DNA from 4 places in the Synechococcus sp. UW69 genome. Region 3 is predicted to be linked to each of the others. Evidence: predicted binding sites of a transcription regulator. Region 3 holds the regulator's gene; each other region holds the start of a gene.
What was found. Region 3 encodes NtcA, which controls nitrogen genes in cyanobacteria. Its sites were predicted from a motif close to GTANCNNNNGNTAC; they were not measured.
Positions count from the first base shown of each region.

Region 1: DXY29_RS00365 (DUF4278 domain-containing protein) is a predicted target of NtcA. The motif match lies at 969-982, and genes of this name have one in related genera.
Region 2: glnA (type I glutamate--ammonia ligase) is a predicted target of NtcA. The motif match lies at 2,872-2,885, and genes of this name have one in related genera.
Region 4: DXY29_RS08775 (circularly permuted type 2 ATP-grasp protein) is a predicted target of NtcA. The motif match lies at 1,843-1,856, and genes of this name have one in related genera.

Region 1 covers NZ_UCNW01000002.1:43,055-47,939, reverse strand. Annotated here, with positions in the region: gene DXY29_RS00375 (DUF1651 domain-containing protein) at 1-47, shown strand, start outside; gene DXY29_RS00370 (hypothetical protein) at 375-677, shown strand; gene DXY29_RS00365 (DUF4278 domain-containing protein) at 1,061-1,228, shown strand; gene DXY29_RS00360 (hypothetical protein) at 1,719-1,946, shown strand; gene DXY29_RS00350 (uridine kinase) at 2,248-2,892, opposite strand; gene DXY29_RS00345 (hypothetical protein) at 3,009-3,251, shown strand; gene DXY29_RS00340 (serine hydrolase) at 3,315-4,700, shown strand; gene DXY29_RS00335 (hypothetical protein) at 4,717-4,885, opposite strand, start outside.
Region 2 covers NZ_UCNW01000008.1:157,851-162,735, forward strand. Annotated here, with positions in the region: gene DXY29_RS04475 (aminotransferase class V-fold PLP-dependent enzyme) at 1-411, opposite strand, end outside; gene DXY29_RS04480 (nucleoside deaminase) at 452-955, shown strand; gene DXY29_RS04485 (alanine--glyoxylate aminotransferase family protein) at 927-2,123, opposite strand; gene DXY29_RS04490 (allophycocyanin subunit beta) at 2,220-2,744, opposite strand; gene glnA (type I glutamate--ammonia ligase) at 2,951-4,372, shown strand; gene DXY29_RS04500 (class I SAM-dependent methyltransferase) at 4,488-4,885, shown strand, end outside.
Region 3 covers NZ_UCNW01000009.1:600,300-605,184, forward strand. Annotated here, with positions in the region: gene DXY29_RS10590 (DUF3146 family protein) at 1-44, shown strand, start outside; gene DXY29_RS10595 (resolvase) at 28-468, opposite strand; gene DXY29_RS10600 (DUF3084 domain-containing protein) at 465-1,616, opposite strand; gene ntcA (global nitrogen regulator NtcA) at 1,644-2,360, opposite strand; gene rph (ribonuclease PH) at 2,419-3,162, opposite strand; gene DXY29_RS10615 (cob(I)yrinic acid a,c-diamide adenosyltransferase) at 3,307-3,906, shown strand; gene dcd (dCTP deaminase) at 3,906-4,499, shown strand; gene thyX (FAD-dependent thymidylate synthase) at 4,511-4,885, opposite strand, start outside.
Region 4 covers NZ_UCNW01000009.1:224,394-229,278, reverse strand. Annotated here, with positions in the region: gene DXY29_RS08780 (alpha-E domain-containing protein) at 1-262, opposite strand, end outside; gene DXY29_RS08775 (circularly permuted type 2 ATP-grasp protein) at 256-1,731, opposite strand; gene DXY29_RS08770 (sodium:solute symporter family protein) at 2,047-3,477, shown strand; gene DXY29_RS13865 (hypothetical protein) at 3,495-3,623, shown strand; gene DXY29_RS08765 (aspartate carbamoyltransferase) at 3,785-4,885, shown strand, end outside.

The sequences.
Region 1 (4,885 bases), on a different contig from region 3:
GGAAACGTCTCGCATCGCCGGCCTGGGGCGACGCGTTTGAGCTCTGATTCGATCTCATCAAATCAGAGCGACAACCACACCCCACATGCACCAAAGGGAAGTGCCAGGCCCTCTCCTCCAAAACGCAACAGCCTCGAAGTAGATATCACCTAGATCCACTTGTGGCCAACCTTGAGGGTGTCCATTAGCGATCCCACTACACGCTTCCAGTTGGCATCGTTGCTGTGTGAGGAAAAACGCCTCACGGGGTGGAAACAAGGTCACACTCCCGAGAAGCGTTTCGAAACCCCTGCCTTCGGCGGGGGTTTCTTTTTGGCACGCTGAGCAGTTACCTCAAGCGTTTCGCCACTTCTGATCCCTGACAAAATTTGCGCATGGATCCGACCTCGCCGGAAAAGGAAATCAACCGCATCGAGAGGGAACTTGATGCGACCAACCCTCCAGGAGGACATCCCCCTGCGAAACCGGGCAAAAGAAGTGGTGGCCCACCTGGGAAGCCGGGTAGTAATTCACTGGATGCAGTTCTGGTCACCGCTCTGTTGCTGTTCGTCGTCTCAGCAGCATTGGTGCTTGCGGGCCGAATCAGCCCGAAAGAAAGAATGCAACTAACGGCTGGTTCCATTGGTGCAGCCGTTGGCCTGTTGACTGGATATGGCATCGGCCGACTCAGGCCTTAAAGCGATAAGGGCAACAGGGTGGATAGGGTTCGCGGGCTCTAAGCCACACCCCAGATGAAGCGCTCCCCGAACCTTGCTTTTATCGGTGGCACCATCGTTATCGCCGTGATGGTCATGGCGGCTTTTGCCAACGTCGCCAATGCTGACGGTTGCTCAAGAGACAAGTCTGCAGAGCCCACGCGAGGGCAGATTCACAAATAAGGCCTCCTGAAGCTGGAACCCCTGCCTATGGCGGGGGTTTCTTTTTGCCAGCAGGTCTTGACAGCCGCCAAGGAGACACCAATAATTTCTGTAGCAACAGCTACAAACGTTCACCCCGCTCCTGTGGGGCGCAGACACTCCAAGCCACGGAACGGGGACTTGGATTTCTTCGAGGAACATCCATGACTGCACTTCTCTATCGAGGTCACACCTACGCAGGAGCGGCATCTGCTCCCAAGGCCTGCGTGGAACTCACCTACCGCCGCGAGCACTACAACACTTGCCGGCAGGAAATCGTCCACGACAACCACCCCACTCTCACCTACCGAGGCGTTTCTTACACCAAGTAGTTCGAAATCTCTGAGACCTTGCCCCTGCCTTTGGCAGGGGTTTCTTTTTGCAATTTTGGATGGCCGACGGTGATGCACCACCGGAGCGATTCGACCACAAAAATAGATTGATCAGCCGACCCGCGTCTTCCTAGACACAACCATATTTCTTAAGAGAGGAACGGACTTGACCCCAGATAAAACTGAGGTCAAATCACAGAACTCGTCGGACATCGCTCTACCCGACTTTCAGGCCCGCTTCGCGACCTGACTCCGCGATGATGGGGCGAAAGTTCCGAATCTGTAGTGCCGTGGCGAGCACTATTCAGACATCAACAAATTCCCTGCGACTTCTATAGTTTCTGGTATGGAAAGTGAAGTCACACGTTCGGAGAGCTGAAGAGACCGGAAGCAAAACCGACTTCTAACAAACGCCACTGTGTGGAATCAAAGAAACGATCCCGAAGCCACTCCGCATATTTGCGGTGTTTGAACATTGCATGGCTTGTATGTGCTGAACGAGGTTCTCAGCATGTATTGCATCGAACGCCAAGACAATGACTGTCAATGGAGGCGTGAAATTTGCTTTAAGACTGAGTTCAAGGCTTTTGTCAACGCTCGCACCAAGTCAATGGCAACATTGGGCACATATCGCGTGGTCCATGCGAGTTGGGCCAATCAGGTGGTCGCCGAAGTGAATGGAATGGATTTGGTCAAAAAGAAAGAAAACCCAGAGTGACCACTCTGCAAATCTCCCCCTTAAGCCAAAACCACTTAATGCTCCACGGCGATGGGGTTTGGTCAGATTCGAGTGAATCTTTTGCTTCTGCTCAGAGATGCAGGGTGCCGGCCCATCAGGAACAGTGAAATTGCACTTCAGGCCCGAACCATCCTCCCTAAACACCGGGGCTGCGCAGAGCATGAGATGAACAGAGAGGGGGCCGCCGCCCTTCACCTGCATCAGGCAACTTCCAAAAAGAAGTTGATTGCAATTGACCCTGCAGATCAGGTGCTCTCTCAGGTTGATGGGTGAAGGACGATCATTCAATTCTCTCCAGAACATCCTCCAAACCCTTATTCATACCTTGAATAATGACGTCGGCACGGCGCTTCAAGGGATAGATGAAGCGCCGCTCAGCCGGGAGCATCTCCAGCAGCATCTGGCGAATCACATAAATCACTGGCCGATGGCGAACGCGTACATCACGCCAAAGCCGCCAGATCAGCCTCTGCACAACTGGGGTCTCGACGTACACAACAAGCGAAATCGGCACAGACTCCAGAAGCAGTTGCGGTCCGTAGGAGCCTTCAACAAGAATCAGGTCGTAGGGCTGGTTCAACGGCCTGGAGCCAACCTTGCGGGCGCGCATGTCATAACTGCGCAAGGAATCAAGCTGTCGATAGCGAACAGCGCTCACCTGCAGTCGAAGCTGATCAGCATCGATGGCATCAACCGTGTCGAACCCATAGCGAGAGACGGGGGACCAGCCACTGCGGTAGTAGTCATCGCAGGCGATCAGAAGTGGATGACGCCCCTTAGATCGCAGCTGCTCCGCCAGATGTTCAGCAAAGGTTGTCTTACCAGCCGCGGATGGACCGCAAATGCAAAACAGGGGAACTGCTCCGGACAAACGAAGTCCAAATCCATCCCCATGCTGGCAACGAATCCAATGAAGCAACAGCAAGAACGGTAGCCGTTGTTACAGAATGGGCCTATAGTGAATTCACGTTGAGCCTCTTCGGCAGGCCGCAGTCAGATTCACGCCAGGCAACGGGGGCGTGGACACCGGGCAAGAGAGAGATGAACACACTTCAACTGATCAAGGCACGGACTGTGCGCAATCAGGCCATCGAGACGGCCAGAACACAGATGGCTAGGGCCTTTCGCCATCAGGGCCATATCGACCGGGTGCACACGCCAGTGGGAGTCAAAGCCAAGGTGCTGCGCTATCGCGGCGTGACCTACCAACCGATCGATCCACAGCAACACCCAAGCGGTGGGCGCGAACTGCGCTACCGCGGCGTCAGCTACGACGTGTACTGATGCCAACTTTCCACCCATGATTGAAGCGGGGGAGATCCCCCGCTTTTTTCATGGCGGTTCTGGGTGACGAAAAACCATTGGCGCTATGTGCTGATCTCCGCTGCGGCAGTGGCCTTCAGCACAGCGGCTGGCCTGGAACCACCCCTGCGGCACCTGATCATCTTTGCGAGAGCCGGAACAAGCTTCAGCGCGAAACAGCTGTGTAGTGGCGTGTTGATGGCTGGGATGGATCCAGATCGGATGCTCAGCGAAGACCTGGCTGCCAGCAAGGGGCTGATTCAAACCAAGATCGACCAGGCCGGTGGACGCGTTGAAGCCAGTGCCCTGTTCGGATTGGTTCGCGCTGAAGCGGTTCAAAACGATGGACATGGCTGCAGCCAACGGATCAACGGCAGGCCCATCCCCCAACCACCAAGCCAAGCAGCTCCTGTTTCAAAGGATCCCACCGCAACCAGTGAGCCGTGGCCTCTCGTTGCCACGGCCAGTCCCGAGCCACCGGCGATCGACAGCAAGGCGCTGAGCAAGGCTCTGAATCGCGCATTTCGCGAAGACGATCCACTCACTCCAAAACGAACGCGAGCTGTGGTGGTGGTGCAGAACGGATGGGTGATCGCTGAGCGCTACGCCAGCGGGATCCCTCCCGAGATGCCGCTGATCGGCTGGTCGATGAGCAAAAGCATCACCCATGCCCTGATCGGACTGGCCATCCGAGAGGGACATCTGGATCTCAAACGCCCACCGACCGTGCCCGAGTGGAGCGACCCGCAGGACCCTCGACAAGACATCACCCTGGATCAGCTGCTGAGAATGAACAGCGGGCTGGTCTTCGAGGAATCGACGGGAGCGCTGAACTCGGATCTGGTGCGGATGCTGACCCAGGAAGCAGACATGGCACAGTTCGCCGCCAGCAAGCGGCTAGCAAAGACACCCGGCAGAAAGTGGAGGTATTCATCCGGAACAACAAACATTCTCAGCCGGATCCTGAGACACGCCATCGACGACGATCAGCGTTATTGGAGCTTTCCCTCAAAACAGTTGTTCCGCCCCCTCGGCATGACGACGGCGGTTCTCGAAACCGACAACAGTGGAACCTTGGTTGGCTCGTCACTGGTCTGGGCCAGCGCACGAGATTGGGCGCGGTTTGGACAGCTCTACTTGGATGACGGGAACTGGAACGGTGAGCAGCTCTTACCCCAGAACTGGGTCAGGCACGCCCGAACAGCAACACGAGGATCCAAGAAGGGGTACGGAGCGCACTGGTGGCTCAGTCGGCGCAAATCTCGACATGATCTTCCCAATGACAGCTTTTCAGCGGAGGGCTATCAGGGACAGCTGCTCTTGATAGCCCCATCTCAGCAAGCTGTCGTCGTGCGCCTAGGTCAAACCCCTAAAAAGCCAGGATTTGATGCCAATGACTTTGGAGCTGACGTTCTCTCAGCCCTTCGCTGAGTGCAAACGCCAATGCTCAGTCCTGATCGCCGCCCTTGGGTACGAAAGCTTGTGATGCTGCGACGAGGAGACCGGTGATCAGCAAGGCCGGAAGGATGACAGTGGGACCGCCTTGAGCCGTCTGAGAGGCGAACAACAGCATGGTCTGGCAACAAAAACCAAAGAGCACACTGGCAGAACAGGAG
Region 2 (4,885 bases), on a different contig from region 3:
GAACCAGCGGCACAGATCATGTTCCAGGCCAGTCAGCCCAGGAGACAGTTCCTCTGCCAGGAGATTGTTGTTCAAGCCCGCGCAAACCATCTCCGCCGCAATGGAGGCGGTGAGAGGGGGCGGATCAAGATGAGCCAAGGCACCGGGATGAGACGGCTGGTAAGCCCCATCCATCACTTGCTGCAGATCACTCAGGAGTGATTCGACACCAGCTCCTTCCAGCCCGGGAGCCACCTCAGGCAAAGGGCGCATCAAGGGCACCGGGCCCGTTCGTTCAGCCGAGCCGATCCAACGGCAGAGCAGATCTGAACTGCGGTGCAAGAAGTCATTCAGTACCGGGTCTGCAGCCGAGGGGATGGCGAACGGAGCGAGCCGATCCGATGGGTGCTGAGACTCGGAACAGGCTTGCAACGGAGACCCGTGAACTTCAGTGATCTTCGCGTCTCGTGGGATGGTGCTCAAAGGACAGCGTGTAACGACGGTGGATCAGCGGGATGACTTGACTCGCTGGATGGACGTTCTGCTCCAGCGGGCCGAGGCCACTGGCACGGAAGGAGAGGTACCAGTTGCCGCGGTGATCCTGGATGGAAACGGGAAGGCCATCGGACATGGACGCAACAGACGCCAGAACCATATGGACCCCCTTGGGCATGCCGAACTGGTGGCGTTACGGCAGGCAGCGGTGGTGCAGGGCGATTGGAGATTCAACGACTGCACCTTGATCGTGACCCTCGAGCCCTGCCCCATGTGTGCGGGAGCCTTGGTGCAGGCCCGAATGGGAGCAGTGGTGTATGCCGCATCGGACCCTAAACGCGGTGGTTTGGGGGGCAGCCTTGACCTCTCCACCCATGCCAGTGCGCACCATCACATGGAGGTGGTGCGCGGTGTGCGCGAGGCTGAGGCGAGAGGGCTGCTGGAGCGCTGGTTCAGGCAGCGGCGGCTTCAGAACCGCTAAAGCGAGGTAGCTCTGTCTCAAACAGGTTGAGGAGACGGTTCACATTTTCTGGGTTGGAGTTGTACCCCATCAGCCCGATTCGCCAGATTTTTCCAGCAAGCGTGCCGAGACCACCGCCCACCTCGATCCCGTGGTTGTTCAGCAGGTGCTGACTGAAGGCCTTTCCATCCACACCTTCAGGGATGCGAACAGTGGTGAGCGTCGGCAGTCGACGGTCGGCCGGAACATGCATAGAAAGCCCGAGACTTTCGAGGCCGCTCCACAGCAATTCCGCATTGCTGCGGTGTCGAGCCCAGGCCTGATCTAGACCTTCTTCGGCCAACAGACGTAAGGCTTCGCGCATGCCGAAATTCATGTTGACCGGCGCCGTGTGGTGGTAGACGCGATCACTGCCCCAGTACTGATTAAGCAGGGACACATCGAGGTACCAATTGGGAACCTTGCCCTGACGGGCAGACATCTTGGCCTCGGCGCGAGGGCCCATCGTGAAGGGTCCAAGGCCCGGAGGGCAGCTCAATCCCTTCTGGCTGCAGCTGTAAGCGAGATCAACCTTCCACTCATCGATGTAAAGCGGAACTCCCCCCAAGGACGTGACGGTATCGAGCAGCAGCAAGCAGTCGTGCTTGCGGCAGAGATCGCCAATGCCGTCCATGGGTTGGCAGACACCCGTGGAGGTTTCGGCATGAACCATCGCCAAGATCGCAGGCTTGTGCTCGATCAGGGCCGCTTCGAGTTCATCGAGAGAAAACCACTCTCCCCAAGGCTTCTCAATGGTTTTGACATCAGCGCGGTAACGCCCCGCCATATCTGCCAGACGGAGGCCGAAATATCCCTTCACCGCAACAAGAACGGTGTCTCCAGGTTCCACGGTGTTGGCCAGGGTTGCCTCCATGGCGGCACTCCCGGTACCACTCATCGGAAGCGTGAGGCGGTTGTCCGTCTGCCAGGCGTAGCGCAGAAGTTCCTGCACCTCACCCATCAGCTCGACGTAAAGAGGATCAAGGTGACCGATGGGAGTTCGCGACAGCGCCTTCAGAACCGTCGGGTGCGCGTTCGAGGGGCCTGGTCCCAGAAGCAGTCGATCTGGAGTGCTGATCGGTGCAAAAGCTTTGCGATGACGATCGTCAACAGGAAGAAGAGAGTTGGTCGTCGCCAAAGCCCTGATCATTGGTTCGTGATGGTGAGCCTACGCAGTCATGCCCCTCAGAAGAGATGAGAGCTGCACGATTGCAATCTGTTCAAATCTTGCGCTGAACTTTTGCGTTCAACGTTGGCGAACATTGGTTTCAGCAAGGCCTTTGGCCAGGTGATCGAACGGCTGCAGAACAGTGGCGAGCTGCTCGGATGCCGCACCATTGGCCAGAAGCATCTCGGCCACGACTTCCCCGAGCAAAACAATGCTGCGAACAGTGGGGCCAGTAGGAACGCCAAGGCTCTTGTAGGTGTCGTCCAGCCCGTTGAGAACACGCTCATTGAGAATCGTGCTATCGCCGGCAACCAGGGCATAGCTGGCGTAGCGCAGGAAGTAATCCATGTCCCGCAGACAGGCAGCGAGCCGACGGGTCGTGTAGGCGTTTCCGCCAGGGAGGAGCAGGTCGGGCTCATCTCGGAACAGCCGCTGGCTGGCCTCACGCACAATTTCGGCGGCGGAACCGTTGATCAGCTCAACAGCCTGAATCCGCAGCGTGGATTCATCCAGATACGCATTGATGCTGTCGATCGCTGGACGATCGAAATAACGACCCAGTTGGTCGTAGCGACCGATCAGACCGCTGATTGCATCGCGCATTTCCCTGAATCTCCAGAGGATCCCCCGCGGACGCTAACACCGTTGAAGCGGGCAAATCCTTTGGCAGGCCTGCATTTCGGCCAAGTTGACAGAAACGGTTACGCAGTTGACTCCAGGCAGCTGGAACGTACCTCTTGATACAAAATGGTGACTTGTGGCTCTATACGGTCACATCACTGCACAATTCAGTCGAGCAGTCCTTTCTTATGTCGAAATCCCCCCAGGACGTCCTGCGCCAGATCAAGGACGAAGGCATCGAACTGATCGACCTCAAATTCACCGATCTGCACGGCAAGTGGCAGCACCTAACGGTCTGTACCGATCTGCTGGAGGAAGAATCCTTCACTGAAGGCCTGGCTTTTGACGGTTCATCCATCCGTGGATGGAAGGGCATCCAGGCCTCCGACATGGCCATGGTTCCCGACGCCAACACGGCCTGGGTTGATCCGTTCTATCGGCACAAAACCCTGAGCATGATCTGCTCGATTCAGGAGCCGCGCACCGGTCAGCCCTATGAGCGCTGTCCCCGCGCCCTGGCCCAGCGTGCTTTGAATCACCTCGCCAGCACGGGGCTGGCCGACATGGCCTTCTTCGGTCCTGAGCCTGAATTCTTCCTCTTCGACGACGTCCGCTACAACTCGGCCGAAGGTGGCTCCTTCTACAGCGTCGACACGATCGAGGCGGGTTGGAACACGGGTCGCATCGAGGAAGGCGGCAACCTCGCCTACAAAATTCAGGTGAAAGAGGGCTACTTCCCCGTTGCTCCAAACGACACAGCCCAGGACATCCGCTCCGAGATGCTTTTGCTGATGGGGCAACTGGGTATCCCCACCGAGAAGCACCACCACGAAGTTGCCGGTGCAGGCCAGCACGAGCTCGGCATGAAATTCGCTGAGCTCATCCAGGCAGCCGACAACGTCATGACGTACAAGTACGTCGTGCGCAACGTGGCCAAGAAGTACGGCAAGACAGCCACCTTCATGCCCAAGCCGGTGTTCAACGACAACGGCACAGGCATGCATGTGCACCAGAGCCTCTGGAAAGGTGGTCAGCCACTGTTCTTCGGCGAAGGCACCTACGCGAACCTGTCGCAGACCGCCCGCTGGTACATCGGCGGCATCCTCAAGCACGCTCCTGCCTTCCTGGCCTTCACCAACCCCACCACCAACAGCTACAAGCGTCTGGTGCCCGGCTTCGAAGCTCCAGTGAACCTGGTGTACTCGGAGGGCAACCGTTCCGCCGCTGTGCGGATTCCTCTCACCGGCCCAAGCCCCAAGGCCAAGCGCCTCGAATTCCGTTCCGGTGATGCCCTGGCCAATCCATATCTGGCCTTCAGCGCCATGATGATGGCTGGCCTGGATGGCATCAAGAACCAGATCGATCCCGGCGACGGCGAAGACCGCGATTTGTTCGAGCTTCCGGCTGAAGAGCTTTCGAAGATCGCAACGGTCCCGGCTTCCCTCAATGGTGCCTTGGAAGCTCTGAATGCCGATCGTGCCTTCCTCACCGCTGGCGGAGTGTTCAGCGACGACTTCATCGACAACTGGATTGACCTCAAATACGAAGAGGTTCAGCAGCTGCGTCAGCGTCCTCACCCCCACGAATTCACCATGTACTACGACGCCTGATCCGCACTCGTTGAGACCCACGACCCGCCTCGCAGGAGGCGGGTTTTTTTGTGGACTGCTTGGCACGCGGTTGCGCGTCACATCCGCTGGAATGGGTCTGTTGTCTGAATCCGCGATGGCGTCAACGCCCCTGAGCAAGCTTGCGTACCAAACGCTTCAGCAAGGCAAAAGCATCGCGGGCCTGGCTCACAAAGAGCTGAGCACCAAGCTGATGGAATGGGTGGCTCCCGATGCCGTTCCCAAAACTGAAGCAGTCTCCGCCGAGGTACTCGGAGCACTTCGCCTGGATATGGACAAACTCCAGGAACAGGATTGGCAGGAGGCTCAACAGGGGATCTATCCGGAGCAACTGCTCTTCGATGCGCCCTGGCTCGACTGGGTCAGCCGTTATCCACAGGTGTGGATGGATCTCCCCTCCACCTGGGATCGACGCCGTGAGCGCAACGTTCGCGATCTGCCACGGGACACGGAAACAGCGCTTTACCCCGACTACTACCTTCAAAATTTTCACCA
Region 3 (4,885 bases):
AACCAGGAGGTGACTACACCTTCATGGTCAGGGCCAGGTTTTGAGCACGAATGTGGGTGCAGGCTCTGGCCATTGCAGGTGGCACCCCAGGTGCTCTTCCAGCATGACTAAGGCGGCAACAGCATCCAGGTCCACCGGTGGAATGCGCAGCCCTTTCGGTAGAACTCGGCGCCAACCCCGAGCCGGCCACAGCGTCCAGTAACGCTGTCTTGCCCGCAGGGTGGTCCCCTGCTCCGGAATCACGGTGAGGCTGCCCAGGCCTTCCAGCCGCTTGATCCACGCTTGGCTTCCTGTTCCGTCGCCAATCAGGATGCGATCTAGAGCTTGGTCTTGATTCCACTGCTCGAGCCAGGGTTCCACGGCCTCTGGGGTCAGAACATGGCCCTCGCTGACAAGACCATGCTGAAGATCGGCCAGCACAAGGCCACATTTGCAGCGGCCTGGGTCGAGCACGGCCACCCGTTTCATGGGGATGCCTCAACCGTGACGACTACAGCATCGGAGCTGTAGCTAATCCCTGCGGCAATCACCTTCAAGACCACGCTTTTGCTGGGTCCCTCCATCAATGCCTGGGCCAGTTGGGAGAGTGCTGATCCATCGAATTGCAGTCCTTCCGTCAGGGATCCTCGCCGTTGCACCTCGGCATAGGCCGAGGCCAAGAGAAGGTTCAGCCGCGTTCGAATGCCCTCCGGTGTGCGTTCATCCGTTCGCAGTGTGGTGGTCGCTAGCACGTCACCGCTTTGCGCCACCGGGCGGTTGGGACGCACTTCGGGGAAGGCGTACACCGCCGTTTCACCACGCAGCACATTGGTGGCGGAGCGCAGCGAGATCACCCAGGTGTCCGGCTTGCGGATGATGTTCTGCAAGCGTTCCACGTCGCTGCGGGGAACGCGGATCAACTGTCGTTCGGGTGCTTCACCCGGCCTCACCTTGCCGTAGGCGTTGGCATTGGCCTCTTGAAGCAGCCTGTCGACAGCCTGTTTCGCTTGATCAGGAGCATCGAGACGAACCGTTGCTCTCGCCAAGGTTTGTCCGCTACTGATCACCACCGATCCACGCCTCAGGGCGACCAGGTTGAATTCGAGTTCCTTGAGTTCCTGCTCGCCAGCTCGGATTCGGCTCCGCACGCTTTTCAATTCGGCCTCCGTGCGCTGGATGTCGGCATCGCGGGAGGCGATGTCCCGGCTCAGACGCTCACGTTCTGCTTCGAGTTGGGCGCGTTCGTTCTGCAGGGGAGCCAGTTCACGGCGCAGGGTGTCAGCCCGTTGCTGTGACTGCTTGAGTTCAGCGGCGATCCGGTTGGCTTCTGTTCGGGTCTCTTCCCGTTCCCGTTCGGCTGCATCGAGCTGCCGCCGGCTGTCCTGGAGCCGGTCTTGCAGAGCATCCAGTTCAAACAGGCCCACCCGCAGCTGGCGGCTCACCAGCAGCAGCAGGCCGAGCGACAGTGCGCTGATCAGGCTGCCGGTCAGCACCGTAATCAGAACGGCGGTCCGTCGCGGGCGCATCTTGAACAGACTCAGGCGGGCCTTGCCGACACGACTTCCCAGCCGGTCACCCAGGGTCGACAGAACGCCCCCGAGCACCAGCAGAACCAGGATCAGTGCCCAGCCACTCATGGCCGCACCTGTGGGTTGACGTGCTGCCTAGCTGAATCGTTTGGCCAGAGCGATTGGATCCAGAACGGTGATTTTTTTGCGGTCAATCTGAACCAGACCGGATTGACGCAAGTCTCCCAGCAGACGCGTGATTGTCACGCGCGTTGAGCCAATCGCTTCGGCGATGGCCTGATGGGACAGGCGCAGGTCGATGGTGATTCCCAGTTCATCCGCTACGCCGAAATCCCTGCACAGCACCAACAGAAAGCTCACCAGTCGGGATGACATGTCCCTGTGGGTCAGCGTTTCGATCATCGTTTCGGTCTGAAGAATCCGACTGGAAAGGCCCTGCAGCAAGCGCAGGCCAACGCTGGTATCCGCTTCGATCGCCGCCTTCACGGATGTCGCAGGCGCCGTCACCATCTCGACTCTGGTGAAGGCTACGGCGTGGTAGAAGCGATCAGACCGTTGACCGGTCAGCAACGACAGCACCCCAAAGAGGCTGTTCTCGCGGAGCAAGGCCACTGTGATCTCTTCCCCTGACTCGTAGACGCGGGAGAGACGGACCGCTCCGCGGCGGATCAGATAGACACGTTCAGCAGGATCTCCAGGGAAAAAGATGGTCTTGTTGCGGTCCACCAGTTCACTGCTGGCGCCGTCCAGATCCCGGATGATTTCCAGGAGGGAGCGGTTGGCCGGTTCTGTGCTGGGGGTTGGAGCCACCATCTGCGGGGCGTATCGGCTGAAACCTCGGCTACTGGTCATGACAACCCCCTGGTGAGGCGAAGCTACGGAGCCAACGGTGGCCGCCGTGTAGCGGTTATTACGTAACTCTGCTGTGCTCGTTCATCGCTTGGCGTTGCGCCTGCATCAGGGATGTCAATCCAGGCTCAGCCAGATCCAGTAATTCATTGAGCTGGCTGCGGCTGAAGGGCGCTCCCTCCGCAGTTCCCTGGATCTCCAACAGGCGACCATCGCCAGCCTGCACAACATTCAGGTCCACCTCAGCTCTGCTGTCTTCGCTGTAGTCCAGATCCAGCAAGGCCTGGCCACCCACTAGGCCGACGGACACGGCCGCTACCTGGTCGATCAGTGGCGATTGCTCCAGAATCCCCTTTTCCACGAGTGAAAGGCAGGCTTGCTCAAGGCCGAGCCAAGCTCCCGTGATGGATGCAGTCCGTGTTCCGGCGTCGGCTTGGATCACATCGCAGTCGATCAGCAAGGTGCGCTCGCCCAGACGCTTCATGTCGATCACAGCGCGAAGGCTTCGGCCGATCAACCGTTGAATCTCCTGCGTGCGGCCCGACAATTTCATGAGCTCCCGTGATTGCCTCTGCGGCGTGGATCCCGGCAGCAGCCGGTATTCGGCGCTGACCCATCCCAACCCTTCCCCCTTCCGCCAGCGGGGAACCTTGTCCTCCAGGCAGACGCTGCACAGAACAGCGGTTCGGCCGGTGTGAACCACAAGGGAGCTCAAGGCAAAACCCATGGGATTCCAGGTCACCGAGAACGGCCGTAATTGCTCAGGGCGACGGCCATCGGTTCGGCTTCCAGCGGTTTGGCTCATCGGTGGTGTGCAGTTCTTCAAGCCTCGCAGCCGGTTGGTTCTCGCCCGTCCAAACACCATGGGTGGTGTCAATGCACTTGTGGAATGTCATCTCGCCGCTACATTCAAGGTCTTGCCGGGATTGCCCGGACGGATGTTGCCGTGATGACCACAAGCCTTGCCGACCCCCAAGCGTTCCAGAACTCTCTGGATCGGGATCAGCAGGCTTTGCAACGGGCAGGACTCAGGCCCCTGCCACCTGTTGCAGATCCTCCACCCCTATATCTGGTGGCGCCCGAAGGGCAGCTCCAGGTGCACACAGCGCCCTATCGCGGCAGTTTCGCCAGTGTTCTCAGTCAGGCGATGCGTTCCGCTGGCCTGGGCAGTCGTGTTCTGATCAGTCAGTTCCTCAAAGGGGGCGTGCAGCAGGGGCCCGCAGGTCGCGTCCAACTTTGTGGAGGCCTGGTTTGGCTGCGTCCTGAGGTGCCTCTCTGCCTCTCCTCTCCGAATCACCCCGGCGGTGCGGAGGCGGTGGCTGCCGTTTGGTCCATCTGCCGTCAGCATTTGATTCAGGGGGATCTCGACCAGTTGGTTCTGGATGAAATCGGCCTGGCTGTGGCCTTCGGTTACCTCAATGAATCGGACGTGATTTCAGCTCTCGAGCAGCGGCCCGCCTCGATGGATGTGATCATCACAGGACCTGCGATCCCCGCTGGCGTGGTGGAGATGGCAGATCAAGTCACGGAGTTGCGCCGAGGTTTCTGATGCTCAAGTGCGATCGCTGGATCACTGAACAGGCTGGGCAGGGAATGATCGAGCCATTCCAGAGCGGCCTCGTCCGTCATCTGGATCCGGAGCAGAAGCTGCGTCCGGTGCTGAGCTTTGGTTGCTCCTCCTACGGCTACGACCTACGCCTGTCTCCTCAGGAATTTTTGATCTTCCGGCACGTTCCCGGCACGGTGATGAATCCCAAGCGGTTCAATCCGGCCAATCTCGAGCCAACTCCTCTCCATGAAGATGAGGACGGTCGATATTTCATTCTTCCGGCCCACTCCTATGGCCTTGGCGTGGCGCTTGAAAAGCTTCGAGTTCCTCCCAACATCACTGTGATCTGTTTGGGTAAGAGTACTTATGCCCGCCTTGGAATCATTGTGAACACCACCCCAGCGGAAGCCAGCTGGGAGGGTCACCTCACCCTTGAATTCAGCAACAGCTCCGGTGCTGACTGCCGGATCTATGCCGATGAAGGCATTTGTCAGCTGTTGTTTTTTGAGGGTGATCCCTGTGCGACCACCTACAGCGATCGGCAGGGCAAATACCAGCACCAGCCCGAACGTGTGACGCTCGCCAAGGTTTAGATCTCCCCGCTTTAAGGGGCCAGTCGTGCTCGATGCAGCCTGCTTTTTTCGTACCAGGCGGCGAACTCAGGAGCCCAATCCACCATGTGGGGCCACATCAGATCGCAGAGCTGGCGGATCTCCAGCTGAGCATCGAGTTTGGCCCGTAGATCCATGAAGTGGAGAAACGCGCGCAAACTGAAGCTCACCACAAAGTGCTGGCGGTAGTCGAACGGAAGGATGCCGCGGGCGTGCTCCTCGGAGAAGCCGGCTTTGAGAAGATCCCTGTATCGCTCGGCAGCGCTTCGGCATAGATCAAGATCTTGGTTGCGCAGCTCTTCCGTGTAGGCATATTTCTTGCCCTGCCTGTCGCTGTAGTCGCCGACGGGCCGCAAATAAAACACCTC
Region 4 (4,885 bases), 380 kb from region 3:
CAATGCAGCTCACGATGCTGTTGGGATTGCTGCGGTCCAGCAGTAGGAAGCGCACCACTTGTTTGGGAGTGGCATCGGGATAGGCCGCGTCGAAGCGGTTCCGATCCCCTGTCACCTCCACCAACGGCAACCATGGTTCTGCGCTCCCCGGAGGGCAGTCCAGCGCCATCGCTTCACTCACTTCCAGAAAACGTGAGACGTTTTCGGCGCGTTCCAGATAGCGGTTGATCCAGTAGAGCGAATCGGCAACGCGACTCAACACGGCACAGCCTCCTTTGGTTGCGGTGCCGACATCCGCTGGTCGTCGACGATCCAGGTGTCCTTACAGCCGCCCCCTTGGGATGAATTCACCACCAGTGAGCCCCGCTTGAGGGCCACCCGCGTCAGCCCCCCTGGGCTCACCCAGCTGTTTGAGCCGCGCAGCACATAGGGGCGCAGATCCACGTGGCAGGGATACAGCTCACCATCACTGAGGGATGGCACGGTGGAGAGCTGCAGTGTGGGCTGCGCGATGAAGTTGCGGGGATTCGCACGGATCTTGGTGTCGAAGTCAGCCAGTTCCGATCGGCTGGCCTGGGGGCCGATCAGCATTCCGTAGCCCCCGGCTTCCGCCACCGATTTCACCACCAGTTGCTCGAGGTGGTCGAGCACATAGCGCTGATCGTCGGGCCGGGCACAGAGATAGGTGGGAACGTTCTCGATGATCGGCTCCTCATCGAGGTAGTAGCGGATCATTGCCGGCACATGGGCGTAGATCAGCTTGTCGTCGGCGACGCCGGTGCCGGGGGCATTGGCGATGGCGACCCGTCCTTGCCTAAGCACGTTGATCAGGCCCGGCACCCCCAGCATCGAGTCCTGCCGGAACACGGTGGGATCGAGAAAATCGTCGTCGATACGGCGGTAGATCACATCCACGGGCTTGAGCCCGTTGGTGCTGCGCATCCACACCCGGCCGTCTTCGCAGACCAGGTCCCGTCCCTCAACCAGTGCAATGCCCATCTGCTGGGCCAGATAGCTGTGCTCGAAATAGGCGCTGTTGAACACCCCGGGCGTCAGGATTGCCACGCGAGGGCTTTCACTCCAGGGCGCCAGGTCCTGAAGGGTGCGCAGCAGATGGGAGGGATAGGCGTCGATCGGTTGAACGGCACGGCCCTCGAACAGGCCAGGGAACAACCGTTTCATCACCCGACGATTCTCGAGGAAGTAGGCCACCCCTGACGGGCAGCGCAGGTTGTCTTCCAGGACACGCCAGGTGCCATTGCCGTCGCGGATCAGGTCGAGTCCGGAGATGTGGCACCAGCGGTTGAGGGGCAGGCTGATGCCCTGCATCTGAGGTCGCCAGCCGGAGGAACTTTCCACGTCTTCCCGCGGGATCACACCGTCGTTGAGGATCTGCTGGTGGCCGTAGATGTCGGCGAGGAAGCAGTCGATGGCTTCCAGGCGTTGCAGCAGTCCCCGCTCCAGGTTGATCCAGTCGCTGCGGCCGATCAGTCGGGGCAAGGGATCGAAAGGAAGAATCCGTTCACTGCCCTTGAGGCCGGAATCGTTCAGGCGGAACGTGGCACCGAGGCGACGCAGCAGCTGGCTGGCGGAGGCATGACTGCGGTTGAGCTCGGGCAATCCCATCTGCCCCAGCGATGCAAGCAGGGTGGCCAGATCGTCGCGAGGCCTCGCCGTGTCACTGCAGAAATATTCGTCGAAGCCGACCGTGGGTTTGTAGTCGGTGAACATTCCGATGGTCTGGGCACATTTCATCCAAGGCGTCGCCCCAACCCCCTCGGGTTGTAGTTGCTACACATTCCGCAATTTCAGGTGACAGGGCGCTGATCGCTTGATGTTTGCGTATCCGAAGGCACCTGAATCGAGGGCGAAGGGCCAGGCGGGGAAGACTCTTTTGCTTATCTGTTTCTGGAGTTCAAAGGGTCTTCGCTTTGGATGAATTGCTCTGGGCGCGACTGATCTTTGCCCTCGGTGCCGTTGTTACTGCGGCGACTGTGGTGATGATTCTGCGCGGACATCTTTATTGGAACCGCAGGGGGTCGACGGATGTCCGCTGACTCGGTTCCCTTCCTCCAGCCCGGGATTGCCTGGGCGCTGGTGGTGTTGTTCTCCGTTCTCTGGGTTGCCCTCGGGATTGCCTGGGGTCGGCGTGGTCAAGGCAATGCCGATGACTACATGCTGGCGGGGCGCAACATTGGGCTGGCCCTGAGCACGGCCACGTTGATGGCTTCCTGGGTCACCGGCAACACCACGTTGCTTGCCCCTGAATTCGGCTACAAGACCGGGCTTTGGGGCATGTTCAGCTATGCCCTGGCAGGGCTTGGACTGATCCTGTTTGCCCCCCTGGCTTCGCGGATCAAGCAGTTGATGCCCAACGGGCGCACCAGCGGCGATTTCATTCGGTTGCGTTACGGGCGCCTGGCGTGGTGGGTGTTCATGGTGATCACCGCTATTTACACCCTGGGTTTTCTGATGACCCAGGCGATGGGTGCCGGACTGCTGCTGCAGGCCCTTTCAGGCTTCGATTACCACGTGGGGATGGTGGTGGTCATTGGTGTCGCCACGATTTACACCCTGTTCGGGGGGATGCGGGCCGTGATCGGCACCGATTTCATCCAGTCGCTCTTGATCATGGTGTTGTTGGCGGTGGTGGCGGTGCTCGCTTTCCGGCAATTCCCGATGCCCGAGGTGCATGCATCGTTGCTTGCCCGGCATCCCGATCGGCTTGATCTGCTGTTGCCTGCTGGTTTGTTGATCGCGTGGAATTCCGCCCTCTTCTCGATGGGCGAGGTGTTTCACAACAACATCTGGTGGTCTCGGGTTTTCGCGAGCCGTCGCTCGGTGGTGATGACCTCCTTTGTGTTGGGGGGGGTCGCCTGGATGAGCGTGCCGATGGTGACGGGCTCCATCGGGCTGGTGGCATTGGCGCGTGAGTTGCCTCTCGAGCAGGTGAACATGGTGTTCCCAGTGATGGCAGCTGATCTGCTCGGCGCCGGCGGCGCTGCTCTGGTGTTTGTGGTGGTGTTTGCGTCGCTCACCTCCACCCTGGATTCGCTGCTGGCATCCACTGCCGATCTTCTGGCGGAGGATGTGTACTTCCGGTTATTGCGGCCCCAGGCCAGTGACGTGCAGCTCAAGCAGGCTGCGCGGCTGATGGTGGTGGGGTTGGCGGTCGTCACGTTGGCGCTGTCATGGCCGCGGCTTGATTCTTTGGCGTCGGTGCTGTTCTTCACCGGTGCCCTGGTGGCCTCCACGGTCTGGCCAGTGGCCTGCGGCCTGTACTGGCGCACGGCCAACCGCAGGGCTGCCATTGCGGCCATGCTCGCCGGCAGTGTTGTTGGCCTGCTCGCCTATGTGCTGATTGCGCCCTACTGCGCCGCTGTGTTTTCGGCGGGTGTGTCAGCAATCGTGATGCTGGTCGGCAGTCGCACGTGGCCGGAACGGTTTGACTTCATTTTGTTGCAGGAGGAGGGATGATCCAAAGTCTTTTTTTGATGGCCAGCCTTGTTGGACTCTCCGGCTTTCAGTTTCTGCTGGTGGCCAGTCAGCTTGCCTTGGTGCTGTCTGTGTTCGTGTTGCTACTGATTTGGTGGGTTGAGTGGCGGAACGGTCGTGTGTGGTGACGGCTGCAGGTATTAGTAACCAGCTGAACATTTTTTCCGGATCTTTGCTTAAGAAGCTGTTTCTTCGTGGACGAAGGGGTGTTGTTGTTGTTACCGGTAAAAGATGTAGTTCTTGGCCTTAGCACTCGGTTTGGCAAACAGAGTGTTGATCCGATTTAGCTATGGCACAGGCAAATTCAGCAGTAGTTGAAGCGTCGTCGGTACAGATTCGGTTTCAGCCGATGGGTCCCGATGTCTATGGCCAGAACCAACCCCAGGAGCTGCTGGCTGCGATTGCCGAGGACGGAGAGCCGTTGCTGGATCTGGTGAATCAGCATGTGGTGTCGATCCAACCGTTTCGACCCGAGGCCTTGTTGCAGGTGTTTCGGCTGGCGGCGAAATTCGAGAGCAATCCAGATCGGTATTGCCGCCACAACACGCCCCTGACCGGCAAGATTCTGATTAACGCGTTTTACGAGCCGAGCACGCGCACCCGTCTCTCTTTTGACAGTGCCTGGCATCGCCTTGGTGGCAGCTCGATCAACATCACCGACAGAGCTACCACCGGGATTGCCAAGGGCGAGTCCCTTGAAGATGTCGCCCACATGTTCAACAACTACGGCGATTGCGTGGTGCTTCGGGACAGCGATCCCGGTGCTGTTTATGCGATGACGTCAACCCTGCGGATTCCCATCATCAATGCAGGCAACGGCATTGATGAACATCCGACTCAGGCAATGGCGGATCTGTACACCATCTTCAAGTGGCGGCCCAAGCTCGCCGAAGTTGAGGTGGCTGCGGCTGATCGGATTCGCATCGGAATCGTCGGGATTCCATCGCGGATGCGAACGGTTCGCTCACTGCTGAGGATCCTGGCCAAATTCCCGCAGACCGTGGATGAGGTGGTGGTGATTCATGCTCCCGGGTTGGAGTCGGATCTGCAGTTGTTCGACCCTGGGCAGTTGGAGGAGCTCGAGGCTTGCGGCATGAAGGTGCGCTGCAGCACCGATCTACAGGCTGAAGTGCCCGATCTGGATGTCATTTACATCAACGCCATCGCCTGGGTTGGCGATACCTATGAAGTGCACGGGAGAGGATTTCGCCTCACCCGCGACATGCCGTTCAAGCCTGAAGCGATCGTGCTCCATCCCTTGGCGCGGGGAGCGGAACTGAGCACCTGCCTTGATGACACACCCCACAACTGGTATTTCAGCCAGGCCAGGGGAGCTGTGTTCCTGCGGATGGCACTGCTCACCTGCATGGTGAACCGGGCCGAACGCGTC